Regions from separate parts of the Citrobacter sp. C1 genome, predicted to be linked through region 3. Evidence: predicted binding sites of a transcription regulator. Region 3 holds the regulator's gene; each other region holds the start of a gene.
What was found. The regulator sigma-54, encoded in region 3, starts transcription at its own class of promoters, with help from an activator protein. The targets are predictions, from matches to a motif close to GTTGGCACANNTTTCGCTNT.

Region 1 (7,490 bases), 550 kb from region 3:
AAAAACGCAAACCCAAAACCGGCCCAGGTCACGCGTGAAGTGGCGCAAAAACGCAGACGCGCCATGCTGTTTTCAAACAGGGCGATGACCAGCACGCCGAGGACCAGCTTAACGACAGCAATCACCAGCGCCAGCAGCAGCCCGCCCGCAGTGAAGGTTTCCATCTGCCCCCACGGCAGGAACACGCCGACAAACATTTGCAAAACGACCAGTTGCTTGAGGCTGATACCCCACTTGAGCACCGCAAAACCGCTGCCGCTGTATTCGGTCAGCGGACCTTCCTGCAGCTCCTGCTCGGCTTCCGCGAGGTCGAACGGCAGCTTGCCCATTTCGATAAAGGTGGCGAAGGCACAGGCGCACAGCGCCAGAATCAACGGGATGCTACGCGCGGCAGGCCAGTGATAAATGGTATCGGCAATGTTGCTGATGTGGGTCGAACCAGCAACCTGCGCCGCCACCCACAAGCCCAGCAGCAGAATCGGCTCCACCAGTACGCCGAGCATCGCTTCACGGCTGGCGCCGATAGCGGTGAACGGGCTACCGGTATCCAGACCGGCGATAGAAAAGAAGAAGCGGGCAATGGCAAACAGGTAAATCAGCGTGATCAAATCACCCAGTTGCGGTAGCGGCGAGCCCACGGTCACCACCGGCAGTGCGGTAGCGATAGTCAGCATAACGCCCACCATCACAAACGGCGTCAGGCGGAAGACCCAGCTGGAATCCGCTGGCGCAATGCTCTGACGGCCCAGCAGCTTGATAATGTCGCGATATTCCTGCAACACGCCCGGACCGCGGCGGTTATGCAAACGCGCACGCGCCACGCGGGTAATACCGGACAACAGCGGCGCCGCGGCAAACAGCACCAGCGCCTGAATTAACGGATATAAAACACTCATTCTCAGGCTCCTCGTGAAACCACAATCACCACCAGCACCGCCAGCTCAATCAGCGCCAGACGACGGAACAACACCGGTGCCGCCGCGTTCTGCCAGCCCGGAACCCAGGATACCGGGTTCAGCCATTTACGCAGTTTGAGTACCGGAGCAAAGGCTTCTTTAACCGGCATGGCAAAGCCGTGCGCAGTGATCACCATTGACTGCTCGTGATCGTAACCACACACCCACGCGGAACCGCGTGAACGTGACGGCAGGCGGTTGCCTTTGAAAATAGCCATGATGATGAACGGCAGCAGCGGACACGCGATCAGCAGCAGCGTGATCATCGGCTGAGATACGGTAGTATTCGCCGTTTCCAGCGGTAGCGGAACAGCGGCAGAAATCAGCGGCAGCAACCACGGGGCAGCAACGCCGCCAATCACGCAGCAGATAGCCAACGCAACCACGCTCACGCTCATCAGGATTGGTGCGCAGCAGGCGTTTTCCGCTTCCTTCGTGCGCGGTGCGCCTAGGAACGTCACACCGTAGACTTTCGCCATACACATCACCGCCAGCGCACCGGTAATTGCCAAACCGACAGCCAGCAACGGTCCTAACAGACGACCGATGAACGCGCCGCTGTTACCCAGCTTGAAGAAGGATTGATAGATAACCCACTCACCGGCAAAGCCGTTCAGCGGCGGCAGCGCGGCCATCGCCATCAGGCCAACCAGCATCGCCAGAGAAATCACCGGCATACGTTTACCGATACCGCCCAGTTTCTCGATATCACGGTGACCGGTGCGGAACCAGATGCTGCCTGCGCCCAAAAACAGGACGCTTTTGAACAGGCTATGGTTGACCAGGTGATACAAACCGCCGGTCAGGCCAAGTGCGATCAGTGCCGGTTGGTTAAGGGAAATACCGGTCACGCCAGCACCCAGACCCAGCAGAATAATGCCGATGTTTTCCAGCGTGTGGTACGCCAGCAGACGCTGGATGTTGTGCTCCATCAGAGCATACAGGCCGCCGATAAACGCGGTGATCATCCCCAGCACCAGTAGCGTAACGCCCCACCACAGCGGTGCATTACCGCCCAGCAGCGACAGGGACAGAATACCCAGCAGCCCCACCTTCATTACCACGGTAGAGAACAGCGCCGCCGCCGGTGCACTGGCGTTGGCGTGTGCCTGTGGCACCCAACCGTGCAGTGGGATAATCCCGGCCAGCAGACCAAAGCCCGCCACACCCAACAGCCAGATGTCAGCGCCGAGCGGCAGTTGCTGAGTGCGCAGGTCGAGCAGACGCAGTTCCAGCGTACCGTAGCGCTGCCACACCAGATAGCAGGCGATCGCCAACAGCAGCGTACCGACACGACCCAGCGCAAACCACAGCTTGCCTTCTTTGCTGCACCCGGTCAGGAACACCGCACACAGCGCCATGATTTCCGCCATCACCACCAGCGTGCCGAGATTGCTGGCAACCACCGCGCACACCGCCGCCGCCATCAGCAGATTAACCAGCAGTCCGTTGGCTTTTACCTGCGGGTGACGGTGCCAGTCGATGTTGTACAGGCTGACGAACAGGCCGCACAGACCCAGCGTAATCAGCCAGATAGCGTTCAGCGGCGACATTTGCAGGCTATGACCGATAAACGGCATCACGCCGCTAACCGCAACGGCGCGGGTCAGTACGAGGAACCCCGCAGCCGCCGTACAGAGGCTACCCACCGCACCGCCGACACCGGCGATCCAGCCGCTTAACGGCTTATGAAACGAAAACAGAAATGCCAGAACCGCCGCCGCCGTAAACCAGGCCACGCCGCTGTTAATCAGTGAAATTGCGCTCATTTTGCATCCCCACTCTGAGCCTGCTGAAACAAGGTGAGATCGCCGAAGTCGGTATTGAACGTCAGCTCACGCTTACGTTTGCTGGCGCGGGCGATGTCCATATTGCTCACCAGATGCAGGGCTTGCGTTGGGCACATGCGCACGCAGGCCGGACCTTGTTCATCAAAGCTACACAAGTCGCATTTCACCGCAATGGCGCGAATACCCGGCACCCAGTCCAGCAGCGTGCTGACGCGAGCTGGCGCTGGCGGAGCAGGAGGCGCTTTTGACGTGTTGGCGTTCGCCGGGATATGCAGCGGACGGCTGCCTGAAAACTCAATGGCCCCAAACGGACAGGCGATCCCGCACAGTTTGCAGCTCACGCACAGGCTTTCATTCAGCTGTACGGCGCCGTCGACACGGTTAATCGCATTGACCGGACAAACGGTGGCACAAGGCGCATCTTCACACTGGTGGCAAAGCTGCGGCGCAGATTCTTTTTCATTTAGCATCACTTTCAGGCGCGGCATTGACTGCAGGCCATGCTGGCGATGTGTCTCTGAGCAGGCGGCTTCACAGGTGTGGCAGCCGATACAAAGAGTGGAGTCAGCAATTACAAAACGATTCACCAGGCATTCCTCAGGTGATAGTCATTTTTGACGAAAACATGTCTATAAAATGTCATTTTCGACACTTATCGACATGCCCATTCCCTAAACTGTCGTGACGCAGCATACGCACCGCATCATGACTTACGTGGACACACCCGAGGCTTAAACCGGGCTATGACCCTCTACCAGTTGGCTTAAATTCACTGGCATATTGTTTTCAACCGCGGTGTACAGGCTGTCGTAGACGCTGGCGATTTTTTCGAGATAGTGCTCCAGCACCTGTTCCCGATCGCGGTTGCTGATACGGTCATCAACCTTGCCGTCGAGAGACAGTTGTGCCTGTGCAATCAACTGCTTATCTTCGCCATCTTTCGTTTCAACGTAGTACTCGATGGTATGGCTGTTAAAGCCGTCCGCCAGCGTGACGTAGATAACGAAGTGCTCAAACAAGACAAAGCACAGGTCCTTGTCCGGCGCGCAGCTCATCGCATGATGTAAACGCGCTTTCGACAGGGTGATCCCCTGTACCAGCGAGTTGCAATAAATACGCCACTGGTCCTGTAGGCGACGATGCCGTTCAGCGATGTAATCGGCTTTTTCGCTTATTTCCCAAATAGTCATGTCAGGTTACCCGTTTAGCAGAGACATTCAGCGTTAAGCACGTTTCATGCCAATATTTAATTGCTTATATTTCATATGGATAAATAAATTACTGGTCGTGACGACATGTCATTTCGTCATCGTCGTCATTGTCACGGGTGAAAAAATTCAGTTTGGCATGTTTTTTGCTTTTATCCCGATAACAACATGGGAGGCGATATGCACGAAATAACCCTCTGCCAACGGGCACTGGAATTGATTGAACAACAGGCTACGCAACACGGTGCAAAACGGGTTACTGCGGTCTGGCTCAAAATTGGCGCATTTTCTTGCGTAGAAACCAGCGCTCTCGCCTTTTGTTTTGATCTGGTATGCCGTGGCACCCTTGCAGAAGGTTGTAAACTCCACCTCGAAGAACAAGAAGCCGAATGTTGGTGTGAAACATGCCAGCAGTACGTCACCTTACTGACCCAGCGCGTGCGCCGTTGTCCGCAATGTCACAGCGACATGCTAAGAATCGTGGCCGATGACGGCCTGCAGATTCGACGAATTGAAATAGGCGATGCTGAAGATTAAAGCTGGTGACAAAGTAGGCCGGATAAGACGTTAGCGTCGCCATCCGGCAAAAAGCGAGTAACAAGCAATAGATCAGGAGTGAGCGATGTGTACGACATGTGGTTGCGCTGAAGGCAACCTTTATATAGAGGGTGATGAACATAACCCCCACTCGGCGTTTCGCAGCGCGCCATTTGCCCCGGCCGCTCGTCCGGCGCTGAATATTACCGGAGTGAAGACCGCCAGTTTCACCCCGAGCCAAACTGAAGAAGGCGATTTACACTACGGCCATGGTGAGGCCGGCACCCACGCGCCAGGCATGAGCCAGCGCCGTATGCTGGAAGTGGAAATTGACGTGCTGGACAAGAACAACCGTCTGGCCGAGCGTAACCGCGCCCGCTTCGCCGCCCGTCAGCATCTGGTGCTGAATCTGGTCTCCAGCCCCGGTTCCGGTAAAACAACGCTGTTAACTGAAACATTGATGAAGCTGAAAGACAGCGTGCCGTGTGCGGTGATCGAAGGCGACCAGCAGACGGTTAACGATGCCGCGCGTATTCGCGCCACCGGTACGCCCGCCATCCAGGTGAACACCGGTAAAGGCTGCCATCTTGATGCACAAATGATTGCCGATGCCGCGCCGCGACTGCCGCTGGCAGACAACGGTATTCTGTTCATTGAAAACGTCGGTAACCTGGTATGCCCGGCGAGCTTCGACCTCGGCGAACGTCATAAAGTGGCGGTGCTTTCCGTTACCGAAGGCGAAGACAAACCGCTGAAATACCCGCATATGTTTGCCGCCGCCTCGCTGATGCTACTCAACAAAGTCGACCTGCTGCCATACCTCAATTTTGATGTTGAACAATGCATCGCCAGCGCCCGGGAAGTGAACCCGGAAATTGAGATCATCCTGATTTCCGCCACCAGCGGTGAAGGCATGGATCAATGGCTCTCCTGGCTGGAGACGCAGCGATGTGCATAGGTGTTCCGGGTCAAATCCGCACCATTGAGGGAAACCAGGCCAAGGTCGATGTTTGCGGTATTCAGCGCGACGTCGACCTGACGCTGGTCGGTAGTTGTGATGAGCACGGTCAACCACGTCTGGGGCAATGGGTCCTGGTGCACGTTGGTTTTGCTATGAGCATCATTAATGAGGCTGAAGCGCGCGACACGCTCGAGGCGCTGCAAAACATGTTTGACGTTGAGCCGGATGTCGGCGCGTTGCTGTACGGCGAGGAAAAATAAATGCGTTTCGTTGACGAATATCGCGCACCAGAACAGGTGATGCAGTTGATTGACCACCTGTGTGAACGTGCCGCTCACCTCCCCTACACCGCTGAACGTCCGCTGCGCATTATGGAAGTGTGCGGTGGTCATACCCACGCTATTTTCAAATTCGGTCTTGACCAACTGCTGCCTGAAAACGTGGAGTTTATTCACGGCCCCGGCTGCCCGGTTTGCGTGCTGCCGATGGGCAGAATTGACAGCTGCGTAGAAATTGCCAGCCACCCGGAAGTGATTTTCTGCACCTTTGGCGACGCGATGCGCGTCCCGGGAAAACAGGGGTCGCTGCTGCAGGCCAAAGCGCGTGGCGCAGATATCCGTATCGTCTATTCGCCGATGGATGCCCTGAAGATGGCGCAGGAAAACCCGACCCGCAAAGTCGTGTTCTTTGGTCTGGGTTTTGAAACCACCATGCCGACGACCGCCATCACGCTCCAGCAGGCAAGACAGCGTGACGTGCAAAACTTCTACTTTTTCTGTCAGCACATTACGCTGATCCCAACACTGCGTAGCCTGCTGGAACAGCCAGATAACGGTATTGACGCCTTTTTAGCACCGGGTCACGTCAGCATGGTCATTGGCACCGATGCTTATAATTTCATCGCCTCCGATTTCCATCGCCCGCTGGTGGTCGCCGGTTTCGAACCGCTCGATCTGCTGCAAGGCGTGGTAATGCTGATTGAGCAGAAAATTGCCGACCACAGCCAGGTTGAGAACCAGTACCGTCGCGTGGTGCCGGATGCCGGTAACGCCCTGGCGCAGCAGGCTATCGCCGAGGTGTTCTGCGTCGATGGCGACAGCGAATGGCGCGGTCTGGGCGTTATCGAATCTTCCGGCGTTCATCTGACGCCTGACTACCAACGTTTTGATGCCGAAGCACATTTCAAACCGGCGCCACAGCAGGTGTATGACGACCCGCGCGCGCGCTGCGGCGAGGTGCTGACCGGCAGATGTAAACCGCATCAGTGCCCGTTATTTGGTAAAACCTGTAATCCGGAGACCGCATTTGGCGCCCTGATGGTCTCCTCCGAAGGCGCGTGTGCCGCCTGGTATCAGTATCGTCAGCAGGAGTGTGAAGCATGAACAGCGTACAACTCGCCCACGGTAGCGGCGGTCAGGCTATGCAACAATTGATCAATAGCCTGTTTATGGAAGCATTTGCGAATCCGTGGCTGGCGGAACAAGAAGATCAGGCGCGTCTGGATCTGGCGCAACTGATGGCTGAAGGCGACCGTCTGGCATTTTCGACCGACAGCTACGTGATTGATCCGCTGTTCTTCCCTGGCGGCAATATCGGCAAGCTGGCTGTCTGCGGTACGGCTAACGACGTCGCCGTCAGTGGTGCGATCCCTCGCTACCTCTCCTGCGGGTTTATCCTCGAAGAAGGTCTGCCGATGGACACGCTGAAAACCGTGGTCAACAGCATGGCGGCCACCGCGCGCGAAGCGGGCATTGCCATCGTCACCGGCGACACCAAGGTGGTGCAGCGCGGCGCGGCGGACAAACTGTTTATTAACACCGCCGGAATGGGCGCGATCCCCGCTAATATCCACTGGGGTGCACAAACCCTGAGCCCAGGCGATGTGCTGCTGGTCAGCGGAACGCTCGGCGACCACGGCGCAACCATCCTTAACCTGCGCGAGCAGTTGGGGCTGGACGGTGAACTGGTCAGCGACTGCGCGGTGTTAACGCCGCTGATTCAGACGCTGCGTGACATCCCCGGCGTGAAAGCGCTGCGC
Region 2 (7,490 bases), 1.7 Mb from region 3:
GTGGTGCAACAGCTACGCACGGATGTAATGGATGCTGCGCTGCGCCAACCGTTGAGTGAATTTGACATCCAGCCCGTCGGACAGCTTATCTCTCGTGTAACCAACGATACCGAAGTGATCCGCGACCTGTACGTGACGGTCGTGGCGACGGTACTGCGCAGTGCGGCTCTGATTGGTGCCATGCTGGTGGCGATGTTTAGCCTCGAATGGCGTATGGCGCTGGTGGCGATGGCTATATTCCCGGCGGTGATGGTGGTGATGGTGATTTATCAGCGCTACAGTACGCCGATTGTGCGCCGCGTTCGTGCCTATCTGGCCGATATCAATGATGGCTTCAATGAAGTCATTAACGGTATGAGCGTGATCCAACAGTTTCGTCAGCAGGCGCGCTTTGGGGAGCGCATGGGCGAGGCCAGCCGTTCGCACTATATGGCACGCATGCAGACCTTGCGGCTGGACGGTTTTTTACTGCGTCCGTTGCTGAGCCTGTTTTCCGCCCTGATCCTCTGCGGTTTACTGATGTTGTTCAGCGTGACCTCTGGCACGTCCATCGAGGTTGGCGTGCTGTATGCGTTTATCAGCTATCTCGGGCGTCTGAACGAGCCGCTGATTGAGCTGACGACCCAACAATCTATGCTGCAGCAAGCGGTTGTCGCCGGTGAGCGCGTCTTCGAACTGATGGACAGACCGCGTCAGCATTATGGCGATGATGATCAGCCGCTGAAGAGTGGCAACATTGAGGTTGATAACGTGTCATTTGCTTATCGCGATGACAATCTGGTGCTGAAAAATATTAGCCTGTCTGTGCCTTCACGCAGTTTTGTGGCGTTGGTTGGGCATACCGGTAGTGGCAAGAGTACGCTCGCCAGCCTGATGATGGGCTACTATCCGCTGACGCAAGGGGAGATCCGTCTGGACGGGCGCCCCCTCTCCTCGTTGAGTCACGGCGTCTTACGTCAGGGCGTCGCGATGGTGCAGCAGGATCCGGTTGTGATGGCGGACACCTTCCTGGCAAACGTCACGCTGGGCCGCGATATTTCTGAAGATCGAGTGTGGCAGGCGCTGGAGACCGTACAGCTGGCTGAGCTGGCACGCGGTCTGAGTGACGGTATTCACACCCGATTGGGCGAACAGGGCAATAATTTGTCCGTGGGGCAGAAACAGCTGCTGGCATTGGCGCGGGTTCTGGTTGAAACGCCGCAGGTACTGATTCTGGATGAAGCCACTGCCAGTATTGACTCCGGCACGGAGCAGGCCATTCAGCAGGCGCTGGCTGCTGTGCGCGAACACACTACGCTGGTGGTGATTGCCCATCGACTCTCCACGATCGTGGAAGCAGACACCATTCTGGTGCTGCACCGGGGGCAGGCCGTCGAGCGCGGCACACATCAGCAATTGCTGGCGGCGCAAGGCCGCTACTGGCAAATGTATCAGCTGCAACTGGCCGGTGAAGAGCTGGCGGCCAGTGCGCATGAGGATTCCATTATTGCCTGATGGCGCAGTGCGTTTCAGGCCTACGGCTAAATTGGTTCAAGAGGCATCAACAATCTGGTGCAAAAATGTAACGCACTATGCACCGTTATAGTGCGTTTTTTCTTTTTCTACCCCGGCCGCGCCCTGCGAGCCTGAATCACCCCGCGTTTTTCATTTCTGGCACACCCCTTGCAATATTCATCCTGTGTATCTGCAGCCACTACTGAATTCTGACTGGAGGGGATCTATGAAGCTGGTTACCGTGGTAATCAAACCGTTCAAACTGGAAGACGTCCGTGAAGCACTGTCTTCTATTGGTATTCAGGGGCTGACCGTCACCGAAGTGAAGGGCTTTGGTCGACAGAAAGGCCATGCCGAGTTGTATCGGGGAGCCGAATACAGCGTCAATTTTTTACCGAAGGTGAAGATTGATGTGGCGATTGCCGACGATCAGCTTGATGAGGTGATCGACGTCATCAGCAAGTCGGCCTATACCGGAAAAATTGGCGACGGCAAAATTTTTGTCGCCGAGCTGCAACGTGTGATTCGTATTCGTACCGGCGAAGCCGACGAAGCCGCACTGTAACTTCTGGCACACAGTGATAGGAAACCAAAAAATGAAGATAGCAACGATGAAAACGGGTATCGCTTCACTGGCACTGCTGCCGGGACTGGCGATGGCAGCGCCAGCCGTCGCGGACAAAGCTGATAACGCCTTTATGATGATATGTACCGCGCTGGTGTTGTTTATGACCATTCCGGGCATCGCGCTGTTTTACGGCGGTTTGATTCGTGGCAAGAACGTTCTGTCGATGCTGACGCAGGTGACGGTGACGTTTGCACTGGTCTGCATTTTATGGGTGGTGTATGGCTACTCGCTGGCCTTTGGCGAGGGGAATAGTTTCTTCGGCAACTTCAACTGGGTGATGCTGAAAAACATTGCCCTGACGGCGGTAACGGGGAGTTTCTACCAGTACATTCACGTTGCGTTCCAGGGCTCATTTGCTTGCATCACCGTTGGACTTATCGTTGGGGCGCTGGCTGAACGCATTCGCTTCTCTGCGGTACTGATTTTTGTGGTGGTATGGCTGACGCTGTCCTACATTCCGATTGCGCATATGGTCTGGGGTGGTGGTCTGTTGGCCTCCCATGGCGCGCTGGATTTTGCGGGCGGGACGGTGGTGCATATCAACGCCGCGATCGCCGGGCTGGTGGGTGCTTATCTGATTGGCAAGCGTGTGGGTTTTGGCAAAGAGGCTTTCAAACCGCATAACCTGCCGATGGTCTTTACCGGGACCGCAATTCTCTACATCGGCTGGTTTGGTTTTAACGCAGGTTCTGCTGGGACGGCAAATGAAATCGCTGCACTGGCCTTTGTGAATACCGTGGTGGCGACCGCTGCTGCCATTCTCGGCTGGATCTTCGGTGAGTGGGCGCTGCGCGGTAAACCGTCGCTGCTGGGGGCGTGTTCTGGTGCCATTGCGGGCCTGGTTGGCGTGACCCCTGCTTGTGGTTACATTGGCGTCGGCGGTGCGTTGATCATCGGGGCAATTGCCGGTCTGGCGGGACTGTGGGGCGTGACGATGCTGAAGCGTTTTCTGCGCGTTGATGACCCGTGCGATGTGTTCGGTGTGCACGGCGTTTGCGGCATTGTCGGCTGTCTTCTGACGGGGGTGTTCGCCGCCAGTTCGCTGGGTGGCGTAGGCTTTGCTGAGGGCGTGACCATGGGGCATCAGGTGCTGGTGCAGCTCGAAAGCGTGGCGATTACCATTGTCTGGTCCGGCGTGGTGGCCTTCATCGGCTATAAGCTGGCGGACATGACGGTAGGGCTGCGCGTACCGGAAGAGCAGGAGCGCGAAGGGCTGGATGTGAACAGCCACGGTGAAAACGCCTACAACGCTTGATATTTCACTCTGCCGGATGGCGCTAAACGCTTATCCGGCCTACGACAGATGTAGTCTGTAGGCCGGATAAGACATCAGTTGCGATTGCGCATCACCCCTTCCTGTACGGTAGAGGCAACCAGCACACCGTCCTGTGTATAAAATTCCCCGCGCACAAAGCCCCGTGCACCGGAGGCAGAGGTGCTCTCGACGTTATACAGCAACCACTCATTGATATTGAAAGGACGATGGAACCACATCGAATGGTCGATAGTGGCTATCTGAATCCCTTTCTCCAAAAAACCAATTCCGTACGGCTGTAGCGCCACAGGCAGGAAGTTCAGGTCGGAGGCGTAACCCAGCAGATACTGATGCACGCGTAGGTCGTCCTGCACCGTACCGTTGGCGCGGATCCACACCTGGCGTGCCGGTTCGGCGACATGGCCTTTGAGCGGGTTATGAAACTCCACCGGACGCACTTCCAGTGGGCGGTCATTGATAAATTTCTCTTTCAACAGCGGCGGTAGCAGATGCGCCACTGAACGGGCAATTTCGGTTTCGGATTTCAGCGCGTCGGGCCCGGGTGCGTGCGGCATGGTTTTTTGATGTTCAAAGCCATCTTCCGGCGCCTGAAAAGAGGCGGTCATGTAGAAAATGGGCTTTCCGTTCTGGATGGCGGCAATGCGGCGAGCGCTGAAACTGTTACCATCGCGCAGCACTTCGACATCGTAAATTATCGGTTTTTGGCTATCGCCCGGACGTAAAAAGTAGCTGTGAAAGGAGTGCACCAGCCGCTCTTCCGGCACGGTTTCTTTAGCGGCATACAGCGCCTGTCCGACGACCTGCCCGCCAAAAACCTGGCGTAATCCTAAGTCTTCACTTTGGCCGCGAAAGAGTCCTTCTTCAATTTTTTCCAAATTCAACAATGTCAGCAAACTTTTTAGTGCCAGACTCATAGGTGCTCTCCAGGTCATGTCGATGTCGCAGCGAAGTAGGCAGAGTATAACGCAATTTTGAAAGTGGTCCGATGGGTGCAATTGTCTGAATTACCGGTCGATTGCAGGCAAAAATAGCTACTTTGTGCCACACTTAGTCACGTTATGTTTTTGTTAACCACTCTTCTGGCGAGGAAAGTTCTCGCTGGTGCATTGACGATAAGGAGAATTTAATGAAACTCGTGCACATGGTAAGTGGTTTAGCCGTTGCGGTCGCGCTGGCGGCCTGTGCTGATAAAAGTGCAGATATTCAGACACCTGCGCCAAGCCCTACTACGTCAATTGCTGACACACAGTCAAAAATTCAACAGCCGAATGTTTCTGGTACGGTGTGGATCCGCCAGAAAGTTGCGCTGCCACCGGATGCCGTACTGACCGTCACACTGTCGGACGCTTCGCTGGCGGATGCCCCGTCAAAAGTTCTGTCGCAAAAAGCGGTGCGTACTGAAGGGAAGCAGGCGCCATTTAGCTTTGTGCTGCCGTTTAACCCGGCAGATATTCAGCCGAACGCCCGTATTTTGTTGAGTGCAGCCATTATGGTGAACGACAAACTGGTGTTTATTACGGACACCGTGCAGCCGGTTATCAACCAGGGCGGTACCAAGGCCGATCTGACGCTGGTTCCTGTTCAGCAGACGGAAGTTCCGGTTCAGGCCAGCGGTGGTGCGGCAACTACGGTGCCGTCAACGTCTCCCACGCAGGTGAATCCGTCTTCAGCCGTCCCTGCACCTACGCAGTACTAAGACTGGCATAACCCTCTCCGCCAGGGGAGGGTTAATACACCCAGCGATAACGTTGTAAATCGATGTGCCCACTTCCCGAAACCACCACCCCTTCAGCCAGCAATGCCTGACGCTGGCGCTGTAGATCCGGCCCGGTCAGCGATATAGCACCATGGCGATTGACGACTCGATACCACGGCAGGGTGCTGCCTTCGGGAAGCCGTTTGAGGACGCCGCCGACCTGACGCGCTGCGCGCGGAGATCCGGCAAGTCTGGCGACATCACCATAGGTAGTGACGAATCCTTCGGGGATTGCGGCGACAATTTGCCAGACGCGTTGGGGGAAAGAGTCTTGTATATCCATCAGTTATTCCTGCGCTAATTCCCCAGCATAATCTGGAATGGCGGGTGAGTGAAGCCGCATTGCACAAGAAAACAGCATCTGGTGCTGGATGGGTTGCAATTACACGGTGCAGCAGTGATAATGCGCCTGCGCGTTGGTTAACAACGCTCTCAATGGGGGCTCTGTTGGTTCTCCCGCAACACTACTCTGTTTACCAGGTCAGGTCCGGAAGGAAGCAGCCAAGGCAGATGACGTGTGTGCCGGGATGTAGCTGGCAGGGCCCCCACCCAATTCTGCCGTTCGGCAATCTTTTTCACCTTTCCTCGTCACTTAGATTATTTTACGTATTTTCCCATGACTTGCCTGTGAACGCAGAGTGTCCCAGATCGGCTGCAATGTGTTGAAGGCGGCGCGCATCGTGTCATCCGGCAGCGCGAAGGGCATGCGTAAGAAACGATCGAATGAACCCGCTAACCCAAAGCGCGTTCCGGTACCTAACTGAATACCGGCGCTGTCGGCGCGAGTGGCAAACAGCGTCGCCAGCGTATCGGGCAATTCTACCCAGAAAGATAACCCGCCCTGCGGTTGGGTAAATTGCCATTCCGGGAAATGCGATCGCATCAGAGTATGGCACTGGTCGCGTCTGGCGGTGAGCAGTTGTCTTCTGTCCGGGAGAAACTGCGCGGCGTTATCCAGCAGCCAGCCGGTAGCGAGCTGTTCCAGCACCGGTGAGCCTAAATCGAACGTGTCGCGGGTTTGCACCAGTGCGGCAATAGTCCGTGATGACGCCCGCACCCAGCCAAGACGTAATCCTCCCCAGAAACTTTTACCGGCAGACCCCAACATAATGATGGGTGCATCGCGATTGAAGGCGGCGAGCGGCGGTGGTGGCGGGGCGTCATACCACAGATTGACCATGGTTTCGTCCACCACCAGCGTGGTGTGCGTTTTGGCGGCGATATCGGCCACCACTTGGCGTGTGGCGGCGTCCATGCAACGTCCGGTAGGATTGTGAAAATCCGGCATCAGGTAGGCCATGCGTGGGGCGGTTTGTGCGATGGTGGCGACAAGACCCGCAGTATCCCATCCCTGTTCAGGCAGCGACACCCCCACGGGTCGGCAGGAGGCCCCCTGAATCGCCGCAATAGCGAGCGGGTAAGTAGGATGATCAACCACTACGCGATCGCCTGGACCGGTAAGCAACCGCAGGATCAGCGCCAGCCCGCTGACTGCACCATTGACCACCATAACCTCATCCGGCTGCGTGGGTAATCCGCGTTCGCAGTAATGCCGGGCAATGGATTCGCGCAAAGACGGTAGCCCCTGGGGCAGATACCCGGAACTTAATAGATGCTGCGGTATGGCAAACAGCGCCTGCTGGTAAGCCTGATGAATTTCGGGACCTGCGCTGAGCGCGGCGGTGGACAGATCGAGTGCGGTACCGGTGACGGTGCGAGTCGGTACATGGCGAATATGTTCCGGCAGGATCACCCGTGAGCCGCTACCCTGGCGGCTTTCCAGATATCCTTCTTCCCGCAGCTGTGCCATTGCGCTGGCGATAGTTGTTCGGCTGACTTCCAGCACCGTAGCAAGTTCGCGCTCGCCGGGAAGCCGGCTATCCAGCGCCAGCCGGCCATCCAGTATCAGCAGACGCAAGGCTTCGGCCAGCTGTCGCCAGATTGGGGTACGTGAGGGACTCTCCTGCCAGTGCCCGAGCAGGCGCTGGAGAGACTGACTTCCATAACGGCGAGATGACATTGCAGTCCACTTTTTGGAAACTGGTCATTAATCATAGTGCCAATTGCGTTGAAGATGAAGACTGTCTGCGCAGGGAGAGGAGAAAAGCATGCTGCGTCGTTTACTGCAATTGTTTATCGGGCTGATGCTTTACGGCGTGTCGACGGCGATGTTTGTGCGTGCGGATTTAGGCGCTGATCCCTGGAACGTTTTTCATCTGGGTGTGGCAAATCTGTTGTCGATGAACATCGGCTTGGTGATTATTGTCGTGGGCGTATTGGTCCTGTTGGCATGGATCCCACTACGCCAGCGTCCGGGGTTTGGCACATTGAGTAAT
Region 3 (7,490 bases):
TGAGAAGATGATGCCGGGTTATTTAAGTGTGCTGGAGTCCAACCTGACCGCGCGTGATAAAAAAGGCGTTGTTGAGGAAGGCCATAAAATCAAAGGTGCCGCGGGGTCAGTGGGACTGCGCCATCTGCAGCAGCTGGGTCAGCAAATTCAATCCCCGGACCTTCCTGCCTGGGAGGACAACGTGGGGGAATGGATTGAAGAGATGAAGCAGGAGTGGCAGCACGACGTGGCGGTATTAAGAGCCTGGGTGGCGAGTGTTGAAAAAAAATGACCCCGGCTTAGCCGGGGTGCGCGAATACTGCGCCAACACCAGGGAAATCGTGGCTGCGCCGTAAATTATTATCATTGTTTACAAGGGCGCAGCCCTAATTTTCAGGCCGCACGCAGTTAAGATAGCAAATCTTAAATAATTTGTTACATGAATCAGTTAAATGTGTGAAGCGTAGCATTTTAATAAGAATTATTAATATGCTACAGCCAGTTGCGAAAGGAGTCTCACGATGAAGAAAATTGGCGTAGTGCTCGGTGGATGCGGTGTGTATGACGGCTCTGAGATCCATGAGGCCGTGTTAACGCTGCTGGCTATTGCCCGCAACGGGGCTCAGGCCATCTGCTTTGCGCCGGATAAACAACAAGCAGATGTGATTAATCATCTGACGGGCGAACCCATGCAGGAGACCCGCAATGTCCTGATTGAGGCTGCACGTATAACCCGTGGTGATATCCGCCCGCTTGCCCAGGCGGTCTCTGCTGAACTGGATGCGCTGATTGTCCCAGGTGGATTCGGTGCAGCGAAGAACCTGAGCAATTTCGCCAGCCAGGGAAGCGAATGCCGGGTGGATAGCGACTTAGCCGCGTTGGCAGTCGCCATGCATCAATCCGGTAAGCCGTTGGGGTTCATGTGTATTGCCCCAGCGATGCTGCCTAAAATATTCGATTTTCCGCTGCGTCTGACGATTGGCACCGATATCGATACTGCGGAAGTGCTGGAGGATATGGGGGCAGAGCATGTGCCGTGTCCAGTCGATGATATTGTGGTTGATGAAGACCACAAAATCGTCACCACGCCGGCTTATATGCTGGCACAGGATATTGCCCAGGCGGCGAGCGGTATCGACAAGCTGGTCTCGCGTGTGCTGGTGCTGACTGAATGAAAAAAGGGGTGACCGCCAGTTTGCGGCGACTCTTTCTGCGGGCGGTCATTGTCCTCGCCGTGTTCTGGGGCGGGGGCATCGCCCTCTTCAGCGTGCTGCCCGTGCCCTTTTCAGCGGTGATGGCTGAACGACAAATTAGCGCCTGGTTGCACGGTGATTTCGGCTATGTGGCGCATTCTGACTGGGTCAGTATGGATGAGATCTCACCGTGGATGGGGCTGGCGGTTATTGCCGCAGAAGACCAAAAATTTCCGCAGCACTGGGGATTTGATGTCTCTGCGATAGAAAAGGCGCTGGCGCATAATGAGCGCAATGAAAGCCGCATTCGTGGAGCATCGACGCTCTCGCAGCAGACAGCAAAAAATCTCTTTCTGTGGGATGGACGCAGTTGGGTGCGTAAAGGTCTTGAGGCCGGACTCACACTGGGCATGGAAACAGTGTGGAGTAAGAAACGTATTCTGACGGTTTATCTGAATATCGCCGAGTTTGGCGACGGTGTATTCGGCGTAGAAGCGGCAGCACAACATTATTTCCATAAACCGGCCAGCCGCCTGAGTCAGTCTGAAGCAGCGCTGCTGGCGGCGGTGCTGCCAAATCCTCTGCGTTTTAAGGCGAATGCCCCGTCAGGCTATGTACGTAATCGCCAGGCATGGATCATGCGGCAAATGCGCCAGTTAGGCGGTGAGTCGTTTATGCGGGAAAATAAGCTGTATTAGTCGATGCTGACGCTGTTTTTGTAGGCCTGATAAGCGCAGCGCATCAGGCAGAATACGACACAACAACATTGCCGGATGCGGCGTAAAAGCCTTATCCGACCTACTCGCTACGTGCTGAAATGGTAGCTCTGTACTGACTAATCCTCGTCAAACCCCGAATTAAACAGCGCAATCACCGCCGCCAGGGCTTCTACTTCCTGTGGGCCAGAGGCTTCAACCTCTATCTGGCGACCTTTGGCGGAATCCAGCATCAGCAGGGCGATGACGCTGTTCGCCTCCGCCTCTGTACCTTCATCGTTACGCAACAGCACTTCCGCCTCAAAACCCTGCATTAATTCAAACAGCTTCATCGCAGGCCGGGCGTGCATGCCCAGCTTATTGGTGATTTCGACAGTCTGTTTTACGGTCATGATTTGCGTTTTTCCAGCGTGCGATGGCGTGACTGCACGTTTTTACCGCGAGAGCGGAAGTAGTCAGCCAGTTGCTCAGCAATATACACCGATCGGTGTTTCCCGCCGGTACAGCCGATGGCTACGGTGAGGTAGCTGCGGTTGTTAGTCTCCAGCATGGGTAACCATAGCTCAAGATAGCTGCGAGTCTGGTAGATAAAATTGTGTACTTCTGTGTGGCGGTCGAGAAACGCGGCAACGGGCCTGTCCAGACCGGTCATCGGACGCAGTTTAGGATCCCAGTGTGGGTTTGGCAGGAAGCGCACGTCAAAGACGTAATCCGCATCAATCGGGATGCCGTGCTTGAAGCCAAAGGACTCGAATACCATGGTCAGTTCACGTTCACGTTTGCCCAGCAGTCGGGTACGCAACATTTCTGCCAGCTCGTGCACGGACATTTCAGAGGTATCGACGATCAGGTCCGCGCGAGAACGCAGTGGCTCCAGTAAGTCACTTTCCTTATCGATAGCACTTTCAAGTGACAGATTTTTGCTGGAGAGTGGGTGCAGTCGACGGGTATCACTGTAGCGACGGATCAGCGTGTTACGGTCAGCATCGAGGAACAGCAGCTGCGGCGAGAAACCTTCAGGCAGGTTATTCATTGCCTGCTCGAAAATTTCTGGTGACTCAGGCATATTGCGCACATCAATGCTGACGGCCGCAGAAATTTGGCTATCGGCCAGGGTGCGGGCCAGATCGGGCAACAGCACTACGGGAAGGTTATCCACGCAGTAAAAACCCATATCTTCCAGCGCTCGCAGGGCAACAGATTTGCCTGACCCTGAACGACCGCTGACGATCATCAGTACCATGTACTGTTTCTCCTCACAACGACAAAAAAGGGTGCCATTGGGTTGTTATGCTTCATCCTGTACACCTTCGGTGTCCGTGATGATTTGATACAGCTCCTGATCGCTCTGCGCGGAACGCAGACGGCGACAGATGGTTTTATCCGCCAGACGTTTTGCAACCAGTGACAAGGTGTGCAAATGCGTCTTGGTTTGGTCTGCGGGAACCAGTAGGGCGAACAACAGATCGACCGGTTGATTATCAATGGCGTCGAACGCGATAGGCGTTTCGAGCTGCACAAACACGCCGACCGCGCGCATCGTGTCTTCTTCCAGCTTTCCGTGCGGAATGGCAATACCATTGCCGATGCCGGTACTGCCCATTTTTTCACGCGTCAGAATGGCTTCAAATACCACCTGAGAAGGCAAGCTGAGCTGCTTTGCTGCCAGTTCGCTGATGATTTCCAGAGCGCGTTTTTTGCTTTGGCAGTGAACACCAGAGCGCGTACATTCCTGGTTAAGAACAGTACTCAGTTGTAGAGTCGTATCGTTATTTGTCATAATTTCACCTAAGCGCTAACTGTACAAATGGCCCGTTGTGCTGCACAACAGGCCGTCCTGCACCCGCTAACTGCCCGGACAAGTTAGTGCTGTTTCAGTTTATCTTTATGTTTTGTTAACTGCCGAGCCAGTTTATCAATTAAACCGTCAATGGCGGCGTACATATCCTGACCTTCCGCGCTGGCATGAATTTCGCCACCGTTCACATGCAGTGTTGCATCCGAGATGTGTGTCACCTTCTCCACCTTCAACACAATATAGACCTGATTAATCCGGTCGAAATATTGCTCAAGTTTGGCGAACTTTGTGTTCACAAAGTCACGCAGTGCTTCAGTGATTTCGACGTTGTTTCCAGTGATGTTGAGCTGCATAGTGTCTTCCTTATCGGTTGGGTCAGACCAGCTGTTTGCGCTGGTTAGACGGCGGAATGGATAAAGACTCTCGGTACTTCGCAACGGTGCGGCGTGCCACCATGATACCCTGTTCTGACAGCATAGAGGTTAACTTGCTGTCACTCAGCGGTTTCGCAGGGTTCTCCGCAGCAATTAATTTCTTCACCAGTGCGCGTATCGCTGTAGAAGAGGCTTCGCCCCCGCCCTCAGTGTTGACGTGGCTGGAAAAGAAATACTTGAGTTCAAAAATGCCGCGTGGACTGTGCAGATACTTTTGCGTGGTCACTCGGGAAATGGTTGATTCGTGCATCTCGACGGCTTGGGCGATATCCGCCAGCACCATCGGCTTCATAAATTCTTCGCCTTTCTCAAAGAAGGCTTGCTGTTGCTCAACGATACATCGACTGACGCGCAACAGCGTGTCGTTACGGCTTTCCAGACTTTTAATCAGCCACTTTGCATCCTGGAGATTGGTGCGAATAAACTGGCTGTCGGCATCGTTGCGCGCGCCATTGCACATGGCGGCATAGTGCTGATTAATCTGTAGACGCGGAATGCTGTCGCTGTTCAGTTCGACGACCCAACGATCGTTATGTTTGCGCACCAGTACATCTGGGATCACGTACTCTGGCTCACCGGTTTGGATCGACTGCCCGGGTCTCGGATCCAGCGACTGGATCAGGTTGACGGCTTCTTTCAGCACATCTTCTTTCAACCGGGTAACGCGCATGAGCGAGCGGAAATCGTGATTGGCTAACAGATCGAGGTGATCGCTGATGATCAGGCGGGCTTCTTCCAGCCATGGTGTGGCTTTGTCGAACTGCGACAGTTGAATCAACAGGCAGTCGCGGAGATCTTTCGCCGCCACGCCAACCGGATCAAAACGTTGAACGCGTTTTAGCACGGCTTCGACTTCATCGAGACCAATGTCGTCATCACCCATGCTCTCGAGAATATCATCCAGAGAAACGGTGAGATATCCGGTGTCATCAACCGCATCGACAATTGACGTCGCAATGGCGCGATCGGTATCCGAGAACGGGGTCAATCCCACTTGCCACATCAGGTAATCTTGTAATGATTGCGTGGTTTCACCCTGATAAACAGGCAGTTCGTCGTCGATGTAATCCCCACTGGTGCCCGACGGTGTGCCTGCGGTGTAAATTTCATCCCAACTGGCATCCAGCGGCAGTTCTTCCGGCATCTCTTTTTGTTCGAGAGCATCTGCGGTATCGAGGGAATCGCTGTCCTGTTTTTCCTGGGTATCAATTTCGTCGTGAAGATCGGTTTGCTCGAGCAGTGGGTTACTTTCCAGCGCTTGCTGAAGTTCTTGCTGAAGTTCCAGCGTAGACAACTGCAACAGACGGATAGCCTGTTGTAGCTGAGGCGTCATTGCCAGTTGTTGGCTAAGCCTGAGTTGCAAACCTTGCTTCATGTTCAGAGTGGTTTTCTCCTGCAGTAACGTGACGTCTTCTACCCTATCAGAGTCTGAAGTCTTCCCCAAGGTATACGCGCTTAACGTGTTCGTCTTGCAGTATTTCGGTTGGCGTGCCGTGTGCTATCAGATGTCCCTGACTCACAATATAGGCGCGTTCACAGACCGCCAGCGTTTCACGCACGTTATGGTCGGTGATCAGCACGCCCAGTCCGCTGTCGCGCAGGTGTTCAATGATACGTTTGATATCAATAACGGAGATCGGGTCAACGCCCGCAAATGGTTCATCCAGCAGGATAAATTTCGGATTTGCAGCCAATGCACGAGCGATTTCCACACGGCGACGTTCCCCCCCGGATAGCGACTGTCCCAGGCTGTCCCGCAGGTGTTCGATATGGAACTCTTCCATCAATTCGTTAGCACGATCTTCGCGCTGTTCGCTGGAGAGATCGTCACGAATTTGCAGTACCGCCATCAGGTTATCAAACACGCTCAGACGACGAAAAATAGAGGCTTCCTGCGGTAAATAACCGATGCCGCGACGGGCGCGTGCATGCAGCGGCAGCAGGCTGATGTCTTCGTCATCGATGATGATGTTGCCCGCATCGCGCGGCACAATGCCCACCACCATGTAAAAGGTCGTTGTTTTGCCCGCACCGTTAGGGCCGAGCAGACCGACGATCTCCCCGGAGTTGACGGTCAGACTGACGTCTTCCACCACACGGCGGCCTTTATAGGCTTTTGCAAGGTTCTTTGCAGTTAATGTTGCCATAACGAATCAGTTACCTTTTTTCTCTGCCGGAGCTTTGGTTTTGTTTTTATCCTGCAGCTGTGACGGCACCAGAACGGTAGTGACGCGTTTGCCTTTATCGCTGAAGGCCTGCATTTTCTGCTCTTTTACCAGATAGGTAATTTTGTCGCCGGTGATGTTGCTGTCCACCTGCTCCAGATAGGCTTTACCCGTCAGCACAACGAAATCTTTTGCCAGTTCATAGTGCATCTGTAAGGCATGGCCGTTAACGGGTTTACCGTTATCCTGCATCTGGTAAAACGTTGCCGGATTGCCGTAGCCATCGATTACTTCTTTACCGTCTTCACCGCCCGGACGGGTCACGACAACCTTATCGGCATTAATTTTGATGGTGCCCTGCGTCACGATAACATTACCGGTAAACGTCACCACGTTACCCTGCATATCCAGGGACTGCTGATCCGATTCAATGTGAATCGGCTGCTCGGTATCGCCGGTGACGGCAAATGCCGGAATGCTGGCGGCCAGAAGGGAGCTGGCAAGCACAAGATTAAGGCTGAGTTTGTTTGTTTTGGATTTCATATGAGGTTCTAACCTTTTCAATCAGCTCGGCGTTCTTGCTGCGTAAATTGCCGCGCATCTTCAGTCCGCTGGAGTTAAATGTTGTTCCATACAACGTGACCAGATCGTTTGAGGTGACATCTTGCGTCACCAGGTTAATCTGCGCGTTATCGGTCGTAATTCTGCGTAGTTGAGAGTCTGCCACCAGGGCGTTGACTTCAACATGGCCATACAGATACAGCATCCGATCCTCAGTCAATTTTGCTTTATCAGCCTTGATAGACCAGGTCGGCACTTTATCCTTATCAAACGTGGTTAATACCGGTTGAGTAAACCACGAAACAGCCTGATCGGAATAATATTCAACGTGTTGAGCGATAAGTCGATAGCTCAGTGCGCCTTCCGGGCTATACACGACGCTGTCGGTATGTTCGCTCTTATAGGTCGGCTCGTTGTTATTGATTACCACCTGAGTGGTGTCGTCTTTGTCTGCCAGGTTAATACCGATCAGCACAAGGACGGCCAGCGACAGTAGAATGATAACCCAACGTCTGGTTTTGCTCATATCGATTGACCTTTGGCCTCGTCCAGTTTGCCCTGCGCCAGGAGTAATAAATCGCAGACCTCACGTACCGCGCCGCGCCCTCCATCAATGCGCGTGACATAGTCGGCACGGGGGATCA

Region 1: hypA (hydrogenase maturation nickel metallochaperone HypA) is a predicted target of sigma-54. The motif match lies at 4,088-4,107, and genes of this name have one in related genera.
Region 2: glnK (P-II family nitrogen regulator) is a predicted target of sigma-54. The motif match lies at 1,650-1,669, and genes of this name have one in related genera.

Annotation. Positions count from the first base shown of each region.
Region 1 is NZ_CP115035.1:1,037,939-1,045,428, reverse strand. It holds gene IB214_RS04880 (respiratory chain complex I subunit 1 family protein) at 1-896, opposite strand, end outside; gene hycC (formate hydrogenlyase subunit 3) at 899-2,725, opposite strand; gene hycB (formate hydrogenlyase subunit HycB) at 2,722-3,333, opposite strand; gene hycA (formate hydrogenlyase regulator HycA) at 3,478-3,936, opposite strand; gene hypA (hydrogenase maturation nickel metallochaperone HypA) at 4,135-4,491, shown strand; gene hypB (hydrogenase nickel incorporation protein HypB) at 4,577-5,449, shown strand; gene hypC (hydrogenase 3 maturation protein HypC) at 5,440-5,712, shown strand; gene hypD (hydrogenase formation protein HypD) at 5,713-6,834, shown strand; gene hypE (hydrogenase expression/formation protein HypE) at 6,831-7,490, shown strand, end outside.
Region 2 is NZ_CP115035.1:3,818,419-3,825,908, reverse strand. It holds gene IB214_RS18490 (SmdB family multidrug efflux ABC transporter permease/ATP-binding protein) at 1-1,494, shown strand, start outside; gene glnK (P-II family nitrogen regulator) at 1,721-2,059, shown strand; gene amtB (ammonium transporter AmtB) at 2,091-3,377, shown strand; gene tesB (acyl-CoA thioesterase II) at 3,452-4,312, opposite strand; gene IB214_RS18470 (YbaY family lipoprotein) at 4,525-5,094, shown strand; gene IB214_RS18465 (MGMT family protein) at 5,126-5,437, opposite strand; RNA gene ffs (signal recognition particle sRNA small type) at 5,600-5,696, shown strand; gene IB214_RS18455 (PLP-dependent aminotransferase family protein) at 5,747-7,174, opposite strand; gene IB214_RS18450 (hypothetical protein) at 7,263-7,490, shown strand, end outside.
Region 3 is NZ_CP115035.1:490,275-497,764, forward strand. It holds gene arcB (aerobic respiration two-component sensor histidine kinase ArcB) at 1-271, shown strand, start outside; gene elbB (isoprenoid biosynthesis glyoxalase ElbB) at 501-1,154, shown strand; gene mtgA (monofunctional biosynthetic peptidoglycan transglycosylase) at 1,151-1,870, shown strand; gene npr (PTS phosphocarrier protein NPr) at 2,008-2,280, opposite strand; gene rapZ (RNase adapter RapZ) at 2,277-3,131, opposite strand; gene ptsN (PTS IIA-like nitrogen regulatory protein PtsN) at 3,177-3,668, opposite strand; gene hpf (ribosome hibernation promoting factor) at 3,752-4,039, opposite strand; gene rpoN (RNA polymerase factor sigma-54) at 4,062-5,495, opposite strand; gene lptB (LPS export ABC transporter ATP-binding protein) at 5,542-6,267, opposite strand; gene lptA (lipopolysaccharide ABC transporter substrate-binding protein LptA) at 6,274-6,828, opposite strand; gene lptC (LPS export ABC transporter periplasmic protein LptC) at 6,797-7,372, opposite strand; gene kdsC (3-deoxy-manno-octulosonate-8-phosphatase KdsC) at 7,369-7,490, opposite strand, start outside.